Bdellovibrio bacteriovorus str. Tiberius: one gene and its partner. The protein of the gene in region 2 interacts with the protein of the main gene of each other region in a pairwise test. Links are inferred from orthologs where the notes say so. Each region holds a gene or a part of one and is shown on either strand. Other genes may lie near its edges. The genes, in order: BDT_RS02375 and def.

What was found.
Region 1: the proteins of def (region 2) and BDT_RS02375 interact in binary tests that used the Escherichia coli proteins (3 or more experiments, as listed by UniProt). The link is inferred for Bdellovibrio bacteriovorus str. Tiberius from one-to-one orthologs.

The regions. Positions count from the first base shown.
Region 1 is NC_019567.1:476,673-487,236, reverse strand. The notes cover bases 4,190-7,153. They hold BDT_RS02375 (aspartate-semialdehyde dehydrogenase), read right to left. Parts: upstream 6,194-7,153; coding sequence 5,186-6,193; downstream 4,190-5,185. Other genes in these bases: BDT_RS02365 (diacylglycerol/polyprenol kinase family protein), read right to left, coding at 7,107-7,153; pssA (CDP-diacylglycerol--serine O-phosphatidyltransferase), read right to left, coding at 6,177-7,034; BDT_RS02380 (CFI-box-CTERM domain-containing protein), read right to left, coding at 4,190-5,035. Outside these bases: BDT_RS02400 (hypothetical protein), read right to left, coding at 1-952; BDT_RS02395 (substrate-binding periplasmic protein), read right to left, coding at 1,118-1,882; BDT_RS02390 (hypothetical protein), read left to right, coding at 2,116-2,376; BDT_RS02385 (hypothetical protein), read right to left, coding at 2,595-3,665; more of BDT_RS02380, read right to left, coding at 3,662-4,189; more of BDT_RS02365, read right to left, coding at 7,154-7,694; BDT_RS02360 (hypothetical protein), read right to left, coding at 7,901-8,404; BDT_RS02355 (hypothetical protein), read left to right, coding at 8,543-9,601; BDT_RS02350 (ExbD/TolR family protein), read right to left, coding at 9,635-10,039; BDT_RS02345 (MotA/TolQ/ExbB proton channel family protein), read right to left, coding at 10,042-10,564.
Region 2 is NC_019567.1:2,823,808-2,834,265, reverse strand. The notes cover bases 7,601-10,458. They hold def (peptide deformylase), read left to right. Parts: upstream 7,601-8,655; coding sequence 8,656-9,261; downstream 9,262-10,458. Other genes in these bases: rpe (ribulose-phosphate 3-epimerase), read left to right, coding at 10,216-10,458; fmt (methionyl-tRNA formyltransferase), read left to right, coding at 9,258-10,214; lptG (LPS export ABC transporter permease LptG), read left to right, coding at 7,601-8,628. Also shown: BDT_RS13470 (ABC transporter ATP-binding protein), read right to left, coding at 1-322; BDT_RS13465 (histidine phosphatase family protein), read left to right, coding at 402-992; BDT_RS13460 (hypothetical protein), read right to left, coding at 993-1,313; BDT_RS13455 (OmpA family protein), read right to left, coding at 1,465-2,109; BDT_RS13450 (SIMPL domain-containing protein), read left to right, coding at 2,240-2,959; BDT_RS13445 (cell wall hydrolase), read right to left, coding at 2,956-3,660; BDT_RS13440 (GyrI-like domain-containing protein), read right to left, coding at 3,660-4,196; BDT_RS13435 (thioredoxin family protein), read right to left, coding at 4,201-4,752; BDT_RS13430 (biotin--[acetyl-CoA-carboxylase] ligase), read right to left, coding at 4,765-5,520; nadC (carboxylating nicotinate-nucleotide diphosphorylase), read right to left, coding at 5,520-6,344; BDT_RS13420 (response regulator), read right to left, coding at 6,394-7,494; more of lptG, read left to right, coding at 7,549-7,600. UniProt on the Escherichia coli protein: Removes the formyl group from the N-terminal Met of newly synthesized proteins. Requires at least a dipeptide for an efficient rate of reaction. N-terminal L-methionine is a prerequisite for activity but the enzyme has broad specificity at other positions.

The DNA of each region.
Region 1 (10,564 bases), 2.3 Mb from region 2 along the record:
AAAGATAATATCGGGTCGCATGATCCTGATAAACGAGGAAAATACCAATCCCCGGAGGCATGGACATTCCCGTCGAAGCCGCCCAACCGAACTGACTCGGCCCCTGGCGGAAGACACCCGTCGCGCCCCCATACATGGTGGTGTTTTTCTGATGAGTGAAAGCACCGTCACGTTTTTCAAACACAAGGCCATAAGTACCCGCCGCAGAAATCTCGGCCACACCAGTCAGGGTTTTCTTCAGGCGTTCAACGTCCATGAAAATTTCAAAGACCATTTTGGATTTGCCGTCTGCGCCCACTTGGCGGGAAACACCAGCGCCAAGCCCCAGCATATAAAAGAATCCACCGGATTCAGGAATGAAGCGGCCAATGCTTCTGCCACGAAGCGCTTCCATCACCTTCTGCGGCAGTGCCAAGCCGGCCCCCACAGAAACCATCATCGTCCCGCCTTTCACATTACTGCGGGAAACGACATGAGAACTTTCATAGAAACGATTGTTCAGTTCATTCAAAGCCTTGTTGATCTTGCCTGGTTTCAAACGGAAGAAAGACAGCACGCGCGCGAACTTACCCAGAAACGCTGACTTCTTCGCCAGGAACTTGGCGATGTCGGCATCAGAAAGTTCCAGCAGTTTTTCCAGCTCCGCTTCAGTGCGCGGGCCTTCAAATTCATAAAGCTTGTCAGCGGGAATTTCAGCCGTCATCGCAGCACGGGCTCTTTCCACAAAGGCCTTGCGGTTGAAGTCCTTGTCAGCTTCCACCACTTCAGACAAATCCAGCTTTATCACCGCTTCATCAGGCATGTCGGTGCGCGGGGCTTTCTGGGATTCAGCTTGGTTGGGAGCAGATTCAAAAAGCAGGAGATTGGCGTCGTCTTCGGCATAGGCATGAGCCCCGGTCAAAGAAACGGCAGCGATCAAAAGCAGGCTTTTGAAAAGGGTACGAATGGCCATGGGATCTCCTGTTCCCCTTTAAAAGAGCAACGAGCATACCAGCTGCCAAATAAGAGAAAAGCCCTTAAACGTCCATTATCTCTGCTAAATTGCTTATAAGGCACGGCCAGGTGATGGCCCCAGTCAGCCCTGTGACAGGAAACCCAAAATAGGCACCTGGGGGATCTATCGGAAGTTTTCCAGAGGGATGTCTTTTCCCAGCCAGCGCAACATGATGCGGGCATAGTCGTCGGAGGCTTTCAGCTTTCTTAAACCCCGATCCAGCTTTTCACGCAGCTCGCGGCTTTGCGGATGAGAGCGGGAAAAGTGAACATAGATAGGCTCATTGCTCAGCTCTAAAACTGTCGCCACTTTGCCGCGGAACTGCGGGTTTCTTTCCAGGTAATAGTACAAAACCATCTCATCAATGGCAGCGTAATTTATCCGGCCAGTCACCACCAACTTCAAAGAAGTCATGTCGTTGGCGGTGAAGTGTTTCAGGATCTTTTTGTTGTCGTCGAATTCCTTCCCGAACGGAAAGCCACTGGGCAGAGCCACAGTTTCGCCTTCAAGATCGCGAACGGTCCTGATTGTCCTGGTCTTTTTTACATGGCGGTTGGTGACAATCAGTCCACGGCTGCGGAACAGGTGCTCGTCAGGGAACGAATACTTTTCAACCAGCTCCTGATTTTTGGCCGAGTTAAAACAGGCCGGTTCTTTCCCGATGGCGGTCAAAGCCAGACAGCGCAGATAAGGCACCTGCAACAGCTCTATTTCAGAAGACTCAAGCTCAAGCGCCGCACGCACCAGATCCACCGACACCCCCTGCAGACGTCCGCCTTCCACATAGGAAAACGGCGGCCAGTTGTCCTCGGCAAGGACACGATAGCTCTTGGCCTGCGCACAAGCGCAAACCAGCAGGATTGATAGAATCCACCACAGACGGGTCAAACAAAGCTCCTCTGAATTAAATAAGTAAATACAAAATAGTTTTAAAAACCCCTAGTTACTTGTTGGAAATCAAAGCCCAGCGGGTGGATCTGTGTTCCGCCAAATTTCCGTCCGTAATGATTGAAATCTGGTAATTACCCTTTTTTCACAAGATTCACGGGGAATTGACGGCCCCCGGTGAAAGGCGTATTCCCTGTCCCACTTTTTTAAATCAAAAAATAAGGAGTTATTCCATGAAAGCTATTTTCGCAGTTTTGATGCTTGTTTCCGGTTCCGCATTCGCAGCCCCATCTGAAGTTGTTTCTTCCCGTATTTCTGACGAGTACTATGTAGACTTCATCAGCTGGTGTGATTCCAACAACGTAATGGGCCAGGACAGCCAAGGCCAAACTTACGTAAAATACAACTGCTCTGAGTACGCTCAAACTTGCCGCCAGACAGTTACTCACCGTCACAACAGAACTCTTTACTTCGCAGCTTGCTCTGACAAATAGTTCTGATTCTTCAAAATTGAAGACAAAAAAAGGTGCTCTCCGAAGGAGGCACCTTTTTTATTTCCCCGATCCCAACCCTCAAACCGAGCGCCAGCGGCTGGTCAAAAGGGTCCATATGCAAGGCGGAGGTGGGCCCTCGCAGCGCAGGCGTGCTCCAAGCACGTCGAAGCGAGAAGGCCCGCCGACAACGCAGTCAGATGGGCCCTTTTCACCAGCCGCTAGTAGTCGACGGTTACGCCGGCGCCGATGATTCCGCCTGAAAAATCGACGTCTTCGCTGAACGTCTGCAACTGGCGGTATTCCAAAGACAGCCACAGGTTGTTGATTCCGTATTCAGAGCTCAGGGTGAAAGCGGTGTCGTCGCTCATCGCCGCGATATTAAACAGCATGCCACCCGCGCCGTACACACCCGGCGTTCCCACCAGGGACGGCGACTTTCCGTCGTCACGAATTTCAGCCACACCGATATAAGTGCCACCGGCAGAAACATACGGCGCAATCCACTGACGATCACTCCACTCCAGACGATACACCCCACCCACATTGATCGGAATCGCCAGGAAAGAATATTCTTCCTTCGCTTCCTGATTCGGGAACTGTGGATCCGGGGTGATAAAGCGTCCCTGGCCCGTGGCATACATCAATCCAAGACCGACTTGAACACCCAGACTGCCATAGCCGTTGAACGGCTTCCATTCATAATCAAACATGAACATCGCCTGAGACGATCCACCGTACATGGAATCATAGTTCGTCACGCCATCGGCCGAATCAATCTTCGGAGGATCCATCATCCCCACACGGAAAGTGCCGGACTCTTTGGATGCCGAAGGCGGCTTCACACGATAAACGTAGGCGCCATCTTTGGTGATGGTCATCAGACCCTTGGCTGCCTGCGGATGCTGGATGTATTCCACCCCGCCGCTCTTGGACTTGCGAACCACTTCGACCTGCGGAGTTTTCTTCACCGGAGCCACTTGTTGAGTTGGTTCTTCCGGGATAACAACCGGAGCCGCTTCTTCAACCACTGCCGGGGTTTCTTCCTCAAGCATCAGATCTTCTTCGATATTGGAATCACTGGGGGTCTGTTCGTTCAGATTCACGGTGCCGGATTCTTTGGTTGGAGCGGCACTTTGAATCTCGTCCTCGATTTGCAGGTCTTCACCTTCAAATTCGGTTTCTTCCTGAACGAACGGCGGTTCTTGCGGAGGACCCTGTTCCTGGGCCTTGGCAGCCTGGAAAGACACAACCGCCAGCAGAACTACAAAATATTTATGCCAGGCATTCACGCTTCACCCCGTGTTCTGCGACCGACGACAAAACGACGGTACATTTCATAAACGGACACACCTGTCAGAACTGCAAACAGCAAAGTCGCCCATAAACCGAAAGTCACACTCAGGCGGGCAAAGAACAGCAACGGCCACAAAGCTGTGCGCACCGCCGATTTTGCGAATTCATTTTCAGCGATCAAATTGGCATAGAACGGACTGTGCTTGTAATAAAGTTTAACAAACTTGGTACCGACACTGTTGCTCAGAAGGTATTTGTTGCGGAAGTCACGGAAGCTTTGAACTTCCGGGGCCATGTCGCTGCCAAAAGCTGCGGTGGCGATAAAGCAGCTTTTGTCATCCAGAAGGCCGACAACTTTAGAAGGTGTCGCACACAGGCTGATTGCATCCACTCCACCGGTTGTTCCTGGCAGTGGGGAATAATAAGAGACAATTCCGGTCTTGTCCTGATTGGCCATGACCATGCAATAGCGGATGTCATTTGTTAAACCATCGATGCGGTTGTCTCTTTCCGGATCGACCAGCTGAATATAACCAGAGGCATTTGAGATGCGCGCGATGGTGGTGTTGTCGTCTTCACCATCCAGCTGTTGTTCATAGAAGAACACCGGACCTGCGTATTCAATTCCCGGAGCCGTCGTTGCTGGATAATCCGGAGATCTGCGCAACTGATCGGCGTAAATCTTTTCATCCCCACGATAAGAACTGAAATAGCAATAACCCGATCCTGCCAAAGCCGTGTCGTCGTCCGTCGGACAGTTGGCGTAAACCCAGTCTGACCCATCGGTTTTCGCCACACGACCCATCACTTTGAAAGTCATCAGGTCATTGGTGGTCGTTGAATCGGTCGTGGTTTTAAAGCCCACAGAAAGTTCACCACTGAAATCCGCAACACATCCACCGCTTTGACCCAGCTTCTGGCACAGCTCACCCCAGGTGACCTGCACATTCAAAATACCATCAGCCAGAGTTGGATTGATGGAAGGGGTCAGCGTGTCTTCACCCACTTTAACAATCGCATCGGCCAGTACGGCTGACGTGTTGCTGGATTGAACGCGGATCGTGATACGAAGATTGTTATAGGCATTTTTCTTATTGCACGGCCATAGCTTGGAACTGGAAACCGTTTCACCGCTGCAGCTGTCACAAGTCGCGGCCGAGTTCGCATCGGCAGTACAAGTTCCGGCAAAACCCGCATACAGCGTGGTCTTGGTTTCAGTTGTTGCCAGGTCAATGCGAGAGGCTCCATCCACAGAAACAAGTGTGATCGTGGCTAAAGCCGGCGCGGAAAGCAGCATTCCCCCCAACAAGGTGGAAAGTGCAAAAGTTCTAAGGTGATGCTGATATCCCGTCCATGGAAGTCTCATCCTTTAATCGAACCATGCTAAGGTCCGGAAGTCAAAAACTGCCCCCCGCCCCGACCTAAGTCGGCACAGCCGGGCAGAGCTGGAGCGCCGGCAGGCGCGCAAGCTGAAGCAGCTTCAAATTAAAAAGGCCATCGTCAGATGGCCTTTTTATCAGCTAAAGAAGATCTTTTCCGCGATCTGGATGCCGTTCAAGGCAGCTCCTTTGCGGATGTTGTCAGAAACGACCCACATCAGCCACATCTTGGGATTTTCCGGATCACGGTGAACACGGCCCACATAGACCGGGTCCTTGCCAGAAACATCGCGGGCTAAAGGATAAACGCTTTTCTTGGGTTCATCCTGAACGACGATGCCTTCTTGCCCGGACAATGCCGCCAGAACTTCATCACGGCTGACGGATTTGTTCAAAGTCACCCAAACGGATTCACTGTGAGCATTCAAAGCAGGGATACGCACGGCGAATGCGGACACTTTAAGATCTTTTTGACCCAAAATCTTACGGGTCTCTTTCATGATCTTTACTTCTTCGCTGCTGTAGCCTTCGTCGTTGAAGGAACCAATTTGCGGGATGCAGTTGAACAAAATCGTGTGCGGGAAAGTTTTTGGATCCGTTGGTTTTGGATGATTGGACGTCTGTTCGATCAATTCATCATGACCGCCCTGACCTGCTCCGCTCACCGCCTGGTACGTGCTGACACGCACTTCTTCCAGACCGAATTTTTCAAGCAGAGGTTTCAATGCCACCACCAACTGAATTGTGGAGCAGTTTGGATTGGCAATGATCTGAGGTTTGGAATCCTTGTTCACCAGATCGCCGTTCACTTCAGGAACGATCAACACGGTGTTGGGATCCATGCGAAAGGCTGCCGAGTTGTCCACGGCAAAAGCCCCTGCTGCCACGGCCTTTGGGGCCCATTCAGCAGAGATGTCGTCTCCGGATGAAAAGAAAACCAGATCCAGCCCGTCAAAGCAGCCGTCCTTCAAAACCTGGCAAGGCCATTGCTGACCTTGCAATTCAATTTTCTTACCCAGGGAGTTTTCTGAAGCAAAGGGGCGCAGTTCTTCAATGGGGAAGCTGCGCTCTGACAGGATGTTCATGAAGGTTTGGCCGACCATTCCGGTCGCGCCCACCACACCGACTTTAAGTTTTCTTTTCATCTTTCTTCGCCTCTTCTTCCTCGTCTTCGAGGACCAGATCGCTTTCATGCACAGATGCAGGAGCGTACACGCTTGGCTTGATCTTACGGATGTTTTTTCCAAGTTTGAAGACACCGAATACAGCGCCCAAAACCGCGTAAGCCATGAAGAGAACGAACAGCATTACTTCCGGACGAAGTGCCACGACAACCAGAACACCGACACCCAGAATCAGGTAACGGAACGGCAGACGCTCTTTCAGATCCAGATCTTTAAAGCTGCGGAAGCGGAAGTTGGAAACCATCACCAACGCCAGCAAAATAGTCATTACCAACAAACCATAATTACCCAGCGGCTCCAATTCCAGATCCTGGAATGCCAGAACGGAGGAAGCCACGATACCCGCCGCCATTGGAATCGGCAGACCCTGGAAGTAGTTCTTTTCAACCACGTTCGCCTGAACATTGAAACGCGCCAAACGAAGAGCACCGCAGGCTACGAACAGGAAGCACGCCACCCAACCCAAACGGCCGAACGGTTGCAAAGCCCACAAGAACAACAACACACCCGGAGCCATACCGAAGCTGACCAGGTCACACAAAGAATCGTATTCCGCACCAAACTTGGAAGTCGAGCGGGTCAAACGCGCCAGACGGCCGTCCAACTGGTCAAACACGGCTGCGACAACGATCGCGTAAGCTGCGTAAAGATAGTTACCTTTGATGGATTGGATGACCGCAAAGAAACCGGAAAACAAATTCCCCGTGGTCATCAAGTTTGGAAGAATATAAATGTACATCGCCAAACGCTGAGCTTTGGCATCGTCGGAATCAATTTTATCAAGATGAGTATCAGTAGCCATTTTTCGTCCACCTAAGCTAGAAAATGTATGCGGCTGGAAAGGCGGATGGGCCCTGCTCCAGCCTCAAAGACATTAGCTTACGGCTGCGAAAAATCCAAAGAAATAAAACAGGATAGTCAATCCGACAGCGCTCATCAGAGGCAAAGTCAGATTGTCATCAAGCTTGGCGATAGGAATCAATTCTGCAAAAGCCCCAACCAAACCGGCAAACAAGCTGACCACAATCAGACGATCCATAAGGTAATTATGGTAGATCAGATAAATGAACGTGACAGCTGCGCAAACAAAGAACGCCGCCATGAATCCTTGAATGGATTTATGACCGAAGATCTTGTCTTTGCCGTAAAGAATCCCGAAGTAGCTCGCGATTGGATCGGCAAAAGCCAGGAACAACAGCGTCAACGCCACGATCGGACGAGGGAACAGGATATTAACAATCAAAACACCGCTGAGCAGGAAGGTTGTTCCCGCCAGTTTTTTCACTTCGCTTTGACGCATGATGGGCTTAAATGCGTGCATCGCCCAGTCATTCAAAGCAGGGTATTTCAAACGAAGAAAATCAAAAGGAACAAACAGACTCCACGCGACGATCAACACGGTCATGGAAACAGCCGGTGGCATGTACACATAAGCCAGGAACATCGCGAAGACTCCAGACATATGCCAGATCTTTCGAGCATAATGAATGTCCGAACGTTTTTTTAGATCCACAGGTTGGGTCAATCCTTCAATTAGCATCAGTATAAATCCACTTATTGTCCGCGCTTCAACGCAGGGACGGGGGCTAACTTAAAGGCAGAGTAACTGAAGATCAATTTAATTGATCTTACTCTAGCTGGATGCATTAAGATGTTGATTTTAAAGGACTAAATCTGGCTGGAGTGAACCAAAAGGACTTCCTCGACAGCCTTCCCGGAACGTTCACGATAGCGAATCGTGATTTCATTATCGCCCTTTTTAAGCTGGATCAGATCCGTTTGATATTTGTCAGTACCACGCAGGAAAATAGAAGCCGTGTAACCGTTGCTCTTATTAATGATCTCTACGTCGCCTTCCTTGAAGCCACGCAGACAGTTTTTACCCTCGAACTGGACATAACCGCTGTCCACGCTTAACGGGCTCAGGGCTTTTTTTGCACAGCTCAGATCAAACTGCGTCAGACGGCTGACCGCCGCCACTTTAGCACTCGGAATGCTGGCGGGTTCTCGGCCCCCGGCAAGTGCGGGTGCATTGGCTGTTTCAAACACCTCTTCTTCCGCCACGACAGCTGAATCCTCGGTCAAATTCATAAACGTCGGAATTCCCAAAAGGAGAACCAACACGAAAGTGACTATAATGAACTGAGTGTCTGAAGGTTGTGCTTTAAACATACCTTTTAATCATCGGAATACCGGCGCAGGACTTTAGCTGTGTCATTTTGAGATCCACCGATCAAAAAACAGCCAATTTGCTTTAGTTTTTCCACATTTCTTCCGTATTAAAGTCCAGGTACTTGGGGGAAAGTAACTATGAATGGCCGTATTCTTCGGAAAATTCGGAATTTTCGCGTCCTTTCGGCGTTGATCATCGCTTCCCTTACTATTGTCAGTTTCCAAAACTGTGCTCCACAAAATTCATTTTGCAGTGGCGAATGCGCTGAAGAAGGCTCCAGCACCGAGGCTTCCAAAGGCAGCGGCAGCAGCTCGGGCGGCCGCACCGATATTTGGGGCTCCCGTCCCGGCGGCTCTGGTGGCGTGAATATGGGTGGCGGCTCCAACTCTTCAGGTTCTGGTTCCAGCTCTTCCACGGGTGGCGGTGGCGCCGTCAATATTGGTGGTGGCGGCAGTGGCGGTTCCTCCAGTGGTGGCGGCATCAGTACTGGCGGAGGCAGCTCTTCCGGCGGCAGCGGTTCTTCCGATGGCACCTTCCGCATCACCCGTCAGCCTGAAGGCGTCAGTGTCCAGGAAAACGGCGACTTCCAATTGGATGTCACGATTGCCGGGGGAACTCAGCCTTATTCTTATCAATGGTATGTCAACAGCAAGGCCATTTCCGGCGGCTTTGGCAACTATGCGTTCTATTCCGGCAGTGCTGACAGCTGGAAAAACGAAGGCACCTATTATGTGATTATTAAAGACTCCAAAGGACAGAGCCTGCAAAGCACGATGGCGCGTGTGACGATTCTTGAGCCCACCGTGGGTTGCACTGCCGGCAAGTACTTCACTTTCACCAACGGCACCTACGATCAGGGATACAACTATTTCACTGAGTTCTTTGATGGTCCGCGCGGGAAATTCCTGCTGCATCAAAGCTATGACATTTACAATATGCTGTTCCCGTATCCCAGCTACAGTCAGCTGACTTACTTCAACGTTCCGTCGAACTTGAACTATCTGGACAAGACCTGGATCAGCTGCCGTTCAACGATTCCGCGCATTCACACACCAGCGGTTAATCCGAATTACTATGATTACGGGGATCGCTATGATGATACGTCTGAATGGAAGTATGACGGCAATATCGCCTTTGAGTGCCGCAACAAGAAACTGAAGATGATTTCAAACACCTGCAAATGGGTGCGAAGATAAAAAAAAGGGCTCTTGAAGAGCCCTTTTTCATTTCTATTTTTTATCGATACTGATCGCGAACTTTTTGACCCCGGACCCTTTGACGATATCCAGAAGTCCGACCACTTTTCCGTGCGGCACATCTTTGTCCGCTGAAATGATGGCCTGAACATCCGCGTTCTTGCCCACTTCTTCCGTGGCTTTGGCGCGAACATCCTCTTCCGTCACGAAGGTTCCATTCAGGTTGATGCGTCCGTCAGCAGTCAAAGCAATATTCAGCTTGCTCGGAGCTGTCTGATCACCGCTGGCTGCTTTTGGCAGATTCACGTTGATCGTGGGCTTCATAAACATGGGTGCCGTCACCATGAAGATGATCAGAACCACAAGAATGATGTCCACGAGCGGAACGACGTTAATGTCCGCTATGGCTTCATTATTGTCGCTGTTATTAAATGCCATTTTTAAACACCTTTTTTCTTAGCGTAAGCCAGGCACAACTCTTTCACGCTTTCCAGATTCTGGAACACACCACGAACCTGTTTGCTGTAATAGTTGTACGCGGCCACCGCCGGGATCGCCACGAACAGACCCGCTGCCGTTGCCACAAGGGCCATAGAGATACCCGCCATCACCGTCTGTTGACCCGCTTCAGGAGCTGTCGCCAGATCGTTAAAGGCTTTCATGATACCCAAAACCGTACCGAACAAACCGATATACGGAGCATTGGAACCAACTGTTGCCAGGAAACCCAGGAATTTTTCCAGCTCTGGACGCTCAGTCAAAGCAAAGGTGTTGAAGATTTCAGAAAGACCTTTGCTGCCAGCGTCTCTCATGTGCTTCAAAGCGTAACCTGCGGCACGGCCTTCGATAGAGTTTGGATCTTTCGCCAGATCCTCCACGTCTTCAAGGCTGTTACTTTGAAGTGCCAGCTTGATGCGAGCGCGCACTCTTTGCGACTCTGCGGAGATTTTCTTCAGGGCAAAA
Region 2 (10,458 bases):
GCATGTTGTTGACCAGGCGAACGATGCTGCGATTGGTGAAGCGTTCATCCAGAAATTCAAACGTCGTCATCAGCAGGCCGATGGTCAAACTGCCGACACACGCAAAAATCAAAATCGTCAGATGACTTAGTTCAACACCCAGGATTGTAGAGACATCATCAACACGTGCTCCCGGAGTCAGCGCCATATCCAGAGCCACGCGAACCGGCAGTGGAAAGGCCACAAGCAGCAGTGACTGCACAAAAAGAATCACGCAACAAAGAGCGAGCAGCTCCTTTTGCTTCAGAAGTTCCTTTTGTAAAAAACGATATTGCGACCACATAAGAAAGCGCAATATACTCGCCAATGAAACACGTGCCCAGCAATGGGTTTTCCATGGGAAATTTTTCAGGGAATTCAATATGATTGAAATCGTTCTTATCCGTCACGGCGCCACAGAGTGGAACGACCTGAATCGTTATCAGGGGCGCACGGATATTCCTCTGACGGAAGCTGCGAAGAATGATCTTGGCAGGTGGAATTTGACGGAACGTTGGATTCACTATGATCTTTTCTCAAGCCCTCTGCAACGAGCGCGGGAAACCGCCGGTATTTTGTTTCCGGAACGGCCTGTTCATGTTGATTCTCGTCTGATCGAGACGGATTTTGGCCGCTGGGAAGGTGAGTTTGTAGAAAGTATCCGTCAGGGACAGGATTTTTCACCGCCGTCCTATGGTTGGCAGGGGTGGGACTCGGGGCCGCCGGGGGGAGAAACTTACCAGCAGGTGGCCGATCGTTTGGAATCCTGGCTGGACGAGCTTGAGCTGCGGCACAAAGATTCCGTGGTCGTCACCCATAAGGGAGTTATTTTGGTAGCCTTGGCAATGGCTCACCGCTGGGACTTGAATTCCAAGCGTCCCTTTAAAATCCAAAAAGACTGCGCCCAAGTGCTGATGTATTCAAGCCGTGAGGGGTTGCAGATTCGTGAACTGAATCTGCCTCTAACCACTTAATTACAAACTGGCTTCGCGTCCCGCACTTTGGCGGATTTCTTTTTCATAGTAAATCTCAAAGCTCTGCTCTTGCGGAGGTGTGGTGAAGCCTCCTTGGATCCCTTTGGACAGGCGAGGCATCAGAACGTCATCGCGGAATTCTTCCCAGCTTTCCTGTGAATCATGGATCGCGATGACGGTCCATCCACCGTCAGACTCTCCGGCGGCATGATACAGCTGACCTTTGGGCAATGTGCTTCGGTCCGGATGCACAGCCGCCAAGGTGGCGTCGTATTGTTGTTTTGTGCCGTTCGGGAAAAAATGAACAATTCCAAATGCCATGGGAAACTCCTCTGAATGATTTAGAGGAAGTGTAGGGCACGGTTTTATTGTTGGGGAAATGGGAACAATTGAAGTGGTAACTTACACGGGATGTGTGTGCTGAGAGTCAGCAAAAAGGCCCGAAGGAATCGGGCCTTTTTATTTTTGAAAACTAGGACTTAGGAACTTTGGATTCGTCCACAGTGATTTCGATTTCCACGCGGCGGTTTTTAGCACGCGCTTCTTTCGTTTTCGCTGGGTCAACTGGGTTCAATGCACCCATACCAACAGAAGTCACTGTTTGTGCAGGGACACCAGAAGCGATCAATTGAGCGCTGACGGCTTTTGCACGCTGTTCAGACAATGGGTTGTTCACCATCTGAGTACCAGTGTCGTCAGTGTAACCTTTAACAGTCAGCACGTTCTCTGGATATTTCTTCATGATGGCAGCCAACTGGTTGATGTTGGTTTGCGCCGCTGGTTTCAAATCAGCTTTACCAGTGTCAAACAGGATGTCGCTTTTCAGCTTCGTGATCAGACCCTGTTCAGTTCTTTTGGTTTCAGCGATTTTCGCCAGTTCTTTTTGTTGTTTATCCAAACGGTGACCAACGGTACCACCGATACCAGCACCCAACGCTGCGCCAATCAAAGCGCCTTCGTTGCGTTTACCAGTTTGGTGACCAATCACCGCACCTGCAACAGCACCAATCGCCGCACCGATACCAGCACCTTTAGCTGTGTTTGGGTTTTCTTGTGTGGTCGCGCAGCCAGAAAGCATCATTGCTACTGCTGTGCCGATCAAAAGCATCTTTTTCATTTGGGGAACTCCTTGAAAGTTGAGCCTCCAATTATGACTGAACTTTGTTAGTTCGCAATCCTTGAAGCAGCTTGTCCTAAAACATTCCCTCCCTTATGCTAGTGTTTTGACCCAAGGAAAGGGGAGAAGAATGAAGCAGTACGTTTTGGCAGGCCTTATGGCTGTCTGTATGGTGTCCGGTGCCCAAGCTTTGGCCGACAATCGCTATATCGTCGTGAGCGGTTTTGCGGAGCGAGGACTGGACCCGAATTTGGTCAACCTCAATATCGAAGTCTGGAGCAAAGCCTCTACGGCGAAGCAAGCTCAAGGGTTGGCGGCTAACCAATTCAAACAGGTAAGAAAAACTCTGGAAGACTTCAAGATCAAAAAAGAAGACATCCAGACCGACAACTATTCTTTGAATCCGGAATATGAATACGATCAAAAACTTCGTCAGAATAAAATGGTCGGATTCCGTGTGTCCCAGTCTTTGACGGTGACTTTGCGTAAGGTTGAAGACGCCGGGAACTTCCTGGACGCCCTGGTGGCCGAGAAAAAGACCATGGATGCAGGTGTCAACGTGTCGTCACTTTCCTGGGATTCTGACAAGCGCGATCAGACAGAAACTGCGACCTTGGGTGAAGCCGTTCGTGCGACCCGCACCAAGGCTGATGAAATTGCCAAGGCGGCCGGTGTGAAGATCAAAGGTGTTTCCAAGATCAGCCACGGTGTTTCTGGCGGCTTGCCTCCACAACCGGTGTTCAGAAACTTTGGCGGCGCCAAAATGATGGCGGAAGCGGCTTCCACTGATGTGGCCGCGGGTCAGATCAAAGTTCGTGTCGAAGTGACTGCGGAATACGAGATCAACTAGTAAGAAAAGAATTGAATGCACTCGTTGCTATAGCGGGTGCCTTCAATTTTGACGTCCTTCATGTACGCCTTTTTGGCGGCATCTTTGTTCAGGTCAGCCCACGCTACGGGTGGATTCGTCGCCTGAGTGCTTTGCGGATAATAAAAATGAGTCACGGATTTTGGCAGCGGATTTTTCTGCGGGTGGGATAGCGCCTGATCGGCGGCTTTTTTGGAAAGCTCCCAGAACTTCTGCCATTGCGGGTGTTCACTTGGGCACAGGAAAAGTTTTGAATAAGTCGATTTTTTAGAAACTGCCGGATTGAACTGGGCTTTCTTGAAGATCACCCCGTGCAGACCCTTGCCAAACTGTTTGGCGTAACGGGGCTGGGCTTCTGCCAGCGCCACGCGGTTTTGCACACCCCAGGCAAGGCTGGCAAACAGGGAGTCTTCGTATTTGGCGCACTTTTCCAGATTGGTCGAAATGCCTTCCGCAAACACCAGACGCGCCAGCACTTCAAAGTCCGTGAGCTTTTCACGCTGGACGATCTGTTCGTTGCTTTCATCATTTTTACGCGTCAGACAGGCAGGGGTGGACTCAATTTTGGACAGGGTGATTTTATCCGGGGTCGAAGACGGCCCCTGGCAGCTGGTCGGACAAGGGGCTTCGGCATAAGCCAGCCCCGAGGTCAGCAGCAGTGCGGATAAAACCACCGCTTTCATTATTGAACCGGGAACAGGTAAGTGGTGGTCATGGCGTTTTTCTCGGTGATGGAGTGGATCTCGTAGATCTCAATCACGGCGCCAGTTTGTTTTAAGTTTTGTTTTACCATGAAGTCATTCACGCGTGGGTAAACTTTCAAAGGCCCGATGCCCGGGGACCCGGTGAATACCGCCATCACGTACTTGCGCTCGGGGATTTCGCCCACTTGCAGGCCTTCCACAAGTTGTGGTGGTTCGCCAGTGATGATGCAGCCCACTTTAGAGCGCAGGCGAGCTTCTTCCACGACTTGTGGATCGTCCAGGTATTCACCGAAGGTGCGGCCGCAGGTCATATTCTGGGAGGTCATGTACTTTTCAATACGCTCAAGCTGTTTGTTCACTTTGTGGTAAGGACCCACGTGTTCAACGTAAACGATCTTGAAAGGACCCTGAACAGATTCGGAAATATCAACGCCTTTGAAGGCGCCCAGATAATTCGCCAGGAAAAGGCCGAAAGAAATCATCGTTACTGCAACAAATACCAAAATATACTTCATCGTCTTAAACCCACTTGATAGAGCAGCCCATAGAGGCTGTTTGTTCTTCAGATACTTTATCGTTTTTCAAAAGTGTTTGAACGGCGTCAAACAACTCGCGTTTGGTCACTTTCGCAGCGTCTTTCCAGGAATCATCCAGGCGTCCGCGGTAAGAAAGCTTCAGGTCCTTGTCGTACACAAAATAATCCGGTGTGCACACCGCTCCGAAAGCGTGAGCCGCAGCCTGGGATTTGTCGTGCAGGTAAACGAACGGATAGCCTTTTTCTTGAGCGCGTTTTTGCAGATTCTCGAAGGAGTCTTCGCGGTTGTGGCTTTCTTCGTCGTTGGCACAAATGGCAATCACATTCACATTTTGTTTTTTCAAATCATGACCCAGATGGATCAAGCGGTCTTCAATCGCCTGCACATACGGACAGTGATTGCAGATGAACATCACCACCAAAGGCTGACCATTGCTGAAATCTTTCAGCGAATAAGTTTTGCCATCCACTGCGGGCAGAGTGAAGTCAGGGCATTTGTTTCCAAGATCCGGAAAAGGGGTGAAAGTCAGTGCCATCGTGCAAATTCCTTACAGTGTGGACCAGTTGATTTTTTTATCACCAATCAACAGACTGCCGTCTGCTTCCATGCCTGTGTACTTTTCTTTCAGCAAAGGATGCTGGTTCAAAGCTGTCAGCAAAGAAAGTTGATCTGTAGGGCTTAAAGATTCTTCTGCGTGTGAAACAGCATCCGTCAGTTCAAACATCAGACGATCCAGGAACGCCATATAGTCCTGACCCAATAGCGGTGCGCCCGCAGGCAAAGATTCAATCAGGCTGGTCGCCGTGTCGACGTCTTCCGGAGAATCGGTGACATTCAAACCCAAACCGATCACCAGACGAACCTCATCACCTTGCGCGACATTTTCTAACAGAATGCCGGCGATTTTTTTGTCGCCGATATAAATGTCATTCGGAGCTTTCAGATTCCAAGCCAAAAACGGCCAGGTCGTCGAGCATGCACGATACACTGCAAGACCAATAAGGCAGGATGTGGTCGGCTGAGGTTTAATACCCAAAAGATAAGACCAGGAGCTTAGAAGAGAACTGCCCGGACGCGCATCAATCCACGTGTTCTTGCCACGACCACGACCCGCGGTCTGGTGGTCCGTCACATAAAGGCACAAAGATTCTTCCAACAGGCTTTCGGCAAAAGCCTCTTCCTTGGCGACGGCGTTGGTGCTGGTCATTTCTTTTTGATAAGCCACGTACAGGTGATTGCCTTCGGCCCACTGGGAAGTGACGTGTCCAATGCGAATGTCAGAAGCTGGATTGTCCTTCGCCATTAGTCCTCCCACTGGAAGACAAGGCTGACGTCCGCACACGGAGCCGAGTGAGTCAACGCACCGACAGAGATATAGTTCACGCCCAGCGCGGCCACGGAAGCCACGCGCTCCAGATTCATATTGCCGCTGGCTTCGGTTTCAACTTCGGCGGGGATTACTTCCAGAGCTTTTTTCAAAGTGTCGTTGTCCATGTTGTCCAGAAGGATTCGGTGCGCCTTCATGGACACTGCTTCCTTAACGTCTTCCACGTTGCCCGCTTCCACTTCAATTGGAAGATTGCTGTGTTCACGCACGCGATTGATCGCGTTGGTGATCCCGCCCATGACAGAGATGTGATTGTCCTTGATCAGGATGGCATCGCTCAGATTCATGCGGTGATTGACGCCACCACCGTGAACCACGGCGCGCTTTTCCAGATCACGGAAGGCCGGAGTCGTTTTGCGGGTGTCGAGAATTTTGGTTTTGGAGCCTTCGATTTTTTTCACGAAACGGCGAGTGTGAGTTGCAATCCCGGACAGGTGACCCAGGAAGTTCAAAGCCACGCGCTCGGCTTTCAGGATTTGCACCAGATCGCCTTCGATCGTGCAGATGATTTGATTCTTAAGAATTTCATCGCCTTCTTCAAAGTGCCACTTGATACGGCAGGTGGGTTCCAAAGCCTGCATGGACTGTTCAAAAGCCATGGCGCCGGAAAGAACAATGTCTTCCTTTGCTTTCAGACGGGCACGTCCGATACGGGGTTTCAGGGCCAGGGATTCAGTGGTGACATCGCCATGAGGCATGTCTTCTTTGATGGCAGCGCGGATCAGCTCCAGCAACGTCATAATTAAGACCTCTTACTTGCAAAGAGGTCGACGCTGTAAGGACGGCCTCTTAAATGGACTTTTCAGTTTCGCGGAGGATTTTTTTGATTTCTTCGCGCACGATACGCTCAGCAATCTCCGGAAGGACCTTCCAGCAGATGGATTCGATCACTTCGCGAGCTTCCTCACGGATAATCTTTTCCATCATATTGGGGTCTAAGTCCATCTTGGATTGAGTATTGGGCTTAGCATTAGAAGCGGGCTGTGGGGCCGCGCCAGTAGTGGTGACTTTTGTTGCACCCTTTTTGAGGGTTTCCATCATTTGATCTTTGACGGATTTTTCCACGTTGGAAATGAAGGAGTCCGCAGCAGCCGATGGCGCTTTGGTTTTAGTCACTTCCGGAGCGGATTTCACAAAACTGATTTCTTCAAAGTCGCCATCCATCTCGATGTGGCCGGAAAGCTCGTCATCCTGAGGGATCACAAATTTGGAGGCAAAGTCGTTGCTGTCAGTTTCAGGGATCTGGATTTTGAATTTGGTCAGATCCTGATGAGCCCAGCCGCCCTCGTCGTGCTCGTCTTCCGCTTTGGGATTGGTCAGCGGAACTGCCGAAAATTCCTCGCCGGAAACCTCCAGCAGGTTGGCTTCTTCACTGTCGATTTCCGGGATGTTCAGGAAATCGCTTTTTTCCTCTGGAATAGCGTAAACGTTCTGCTCTGTTGCAGGGGCGTTTTCTGCTGGAGTTTCTTCAAACTCCGGCATTTCCGGGAAAGTCAGGAAGTTGGAAACTGGATTGGATTTCGTTTTTTGTACCAGATCAGACACCAGAGAGCGCAGATGATCGGCATCGAAAGGTTTTTCCAGGCGACGGTCCGCACGGCATTCGGTGGCTTTGGCTTCGTCGATTTCCATGAAACCGCTCCACATCAGCACCACTGGTACATTGACGGTTTCAGCGTCGTTTTTCAGGTCCGCGCAAACTTCGTAACCTGAACGTTTGGTTAACAACACATCGGCGAATACGATATCCGGCTTGAAGGTCTTTGTAACTTGCAATACGTCAAGACCCACGGGGACTGATTTAACTTCAACCCCGAAGTCAGACAATGCCAGTTGCATTACTTTTTTGATTGTGGAACTCTCATCTGCAAGCAAGACGCGTAAAGCCATAATCAAAGTTAAATTGGATTTCCGCCGCCAGTCAATGAGTTTAAGGGATTTGCCGTGAATAGGATCGATCGTTATACAGCTTGGCTCTTCGTGGGTTACTTCGTCGGTGGCCTTCTGGTGTTTTTGACTCTGTTCACTGCTGTTGACGCGATGTCCACAATGGTCAATTACAAGGACGTCGCTCCCTCAGCATTGGTGAATTATTACCTGTATTCGTTCCCAGGAATTATCTCGCAATTGTTGCCGGTGGCCTGTTTGCTGGGGGTGATCCTGACGCTGACCAGCCTGAATAAAGCCAATGAACTCGTTGCGTTATTTGCCAGCGGGATGAGCCTGATTCGTATCGCGGTTCCGATGCTGCTTTTGGTGGCGGTGATTTCGGCTTTGGGTTACATGGCGGCGGACCGGGTTCTGCCCCGCGCGACCAAACAAAAGAACTACATCCTGTACTATGACCTGAAAAAAGAGCCGCATCGTTTTTCCACGATCCGCACGGACCGAATCTGGTACCGCTCTAAAAACTCGATTTTCAATATCAAAACCCTGAATGCCAAAGGGGACGGGGCGCAAGGTTTGACCATGTACTTCTTCAGCGATGAATGGGACCTGGTGCAGATGATCACAGCGGCCGAGGTGAAAATCCAAGGCGCCCAATGGCTGCTGGAGCAGGGGACAGTGACGATCTTTAACAAGGACTCAAGCTTCCCGCTGACCAGTCCGTTTAAGACCAAAAGCATCGTGATGGCCGAGGATTCCAAGGACCTGCAAAGTGCCGGTCAGACCGCCGATATGATGTCGCAAAAAGAGCTTGAGCACTTTATCGACAAGAATAAGGCGGCGGGCCTGGATACAGTGGCTTACGAGGTGGATTATCATTCCAAAATCAGCTTTGCCTTTGCCGGCATGGTCATGTGCCTGTTGGGTATTCCTTTCAGTGTGGGTCGGGCCCGGTCCGGGGGCACCATGCTGAATGTCGGGATCTGTCTGGCCCTGGTTTTCGCCTATTACGTGTTCTATTCGTCCGGGATTACTTTAGGGCAGCACGGGACCCTGCCTCCGGTCGCGGCGGCTTGGGCTCCCAACATAGTTATGTTGGGAGTGGCCTTCGTTCTTCTCAAAAAGCTGAAACGCTGATATAATGGGGGCCTCCCGGAGGCCCTTATGATCATGAAAATCCTCACATTCCCAGACCCGAAGTTGCGTGAAGTTTCGCAACCGGTTGAATCCTTTGGACCTGAAATCGCCAAATTGGCTGAAGACATGGTTGAGACTATGTACCACGCCAACGGGATCGGTCTGGCAGCTCCGCAAGTGGGCGAGCTGGTTCGCATGGTGGTGATCGACACTCGTCCCAAAGACGAAAAAGGCCGCCGTTATAAATACGAAGAAATGACGGAACTTGAGGCCGCTGTGAAACAGCCGTTGATTCTGATCAACCCGGAAATCGTCAAAGGCGAAGGCAAAACAACTTTCGATGAAGGCTGTTTGTCCATTCCTGGTTATTATGAAACCGTTCAGCGCTTTAATTACATCGAAATGAAAGCGTTCGACGTGAATGGCAAAGAGTACATCGTGAAAACCGACGGTTTGCTTGCAATCTGCATGCAGCACGAGATGGATCACCTTGAAGGCACTTTGTTCATCGATCACCTGAGCTTCATCAAGGGCAACAAAATCAAAAATCAAATCAAGAAATTTGGTTACCCGGTAAAAAAAGAAAAAGAAGGCGAAGAGACAACTGCTGACGAAGAAAAGTGTGAAGTGTGAGCAAGGTCCGCGTCTGTTTTCTAGGAACCCCTGAATTTGCCGTGACCTCTTTGAAAGCTCTGTTGTCTGATGAGCACTTTGAGGTCGTGGGTGTTGTCACCCAGCCTGACCGTCCTGCCGGTCGTAAACTCCAACTGACTCCAAGTCCCGTAAAAGCTCTGGCTCAAGCCCACAATCTGAAGGTTCTGGCGCCCGAGTCTTTGAAAGCCAATCCCCTGATGCTTCAGGAAATCAAAACCTGGGGTGCCGAGGTGGCGGTTGTCGTGGCCTTTGGTCAAATCCTGACGCAGGAATTTTTGGATTCATTCCGCTTTGGTTGCGTGAATGTGCATGGATCTGTTTTGCCACGCTGGCGTGGGGCGGCTCCGATCCAAAGAGCCATCGAAGCCGGTGACGTCGAAAGCGGCGTGACCCTGCAGAAGATGGTTAAAAAACTGGATGCCGGTGACATCATCGGCATTCGTCGTGTGAAAATCACTCCGGACATGAACGCATTGCAGTTGCACGATGTGCTGGCCCAGTTGGGTGCGGAACTTCTGCAAGTGGAACTGATGGACTATGTTCGTGGCAATCTTGCGCCAACACCTCAGGATGAATCCAAGGTGACGCTGGCGAAAAAAATCGAAAAGATGGAATCCCAGATCGACTGGAGCACTTCTGCCAAAGCGATCGACGGAAAGATCCGCGGCTTTGTCTATGGCCCGGGCACCTATACTTTGTTGCAGGGGAAAAAACTGAAATTGCACAAAGCCACCATCACTCGTGATGGCGGTTCTATTGGCAGTGCCAAGCCCGGCACGATCACGGCCGTTCACGAAGATCATATTTCTGTTGCGACCGGTGACGGTGTTTTGCAATTGTTTGAAGTTCAGCCTGAAAGCCGTAACCGCATGGCGATTGCTGATTTCCTGAAAGGTCATGCCTTGAAAGCGGGGGATCAGCTTGGCGTCTAAGATGGTGGCTCCTTCCATTTTGTCGGCGGATTTTGCCAATCTTGAAAAAGAGATCAAGGCCGTGGCTGCGGCAGGAGCCGATTGGATTCACGTGGATGTGATGGATGGGCGCTTTGTGCCGAATATCACCATTGGAATCCCGGTGGTGAAGGCGCTGAAAAAAGTGTCGCCACTTCCTTTGGATGTGCATCTGATGATCGAAGAACCCGAGCGCTATGTGGAAGAATTCGTGAAAGCGGGCAGT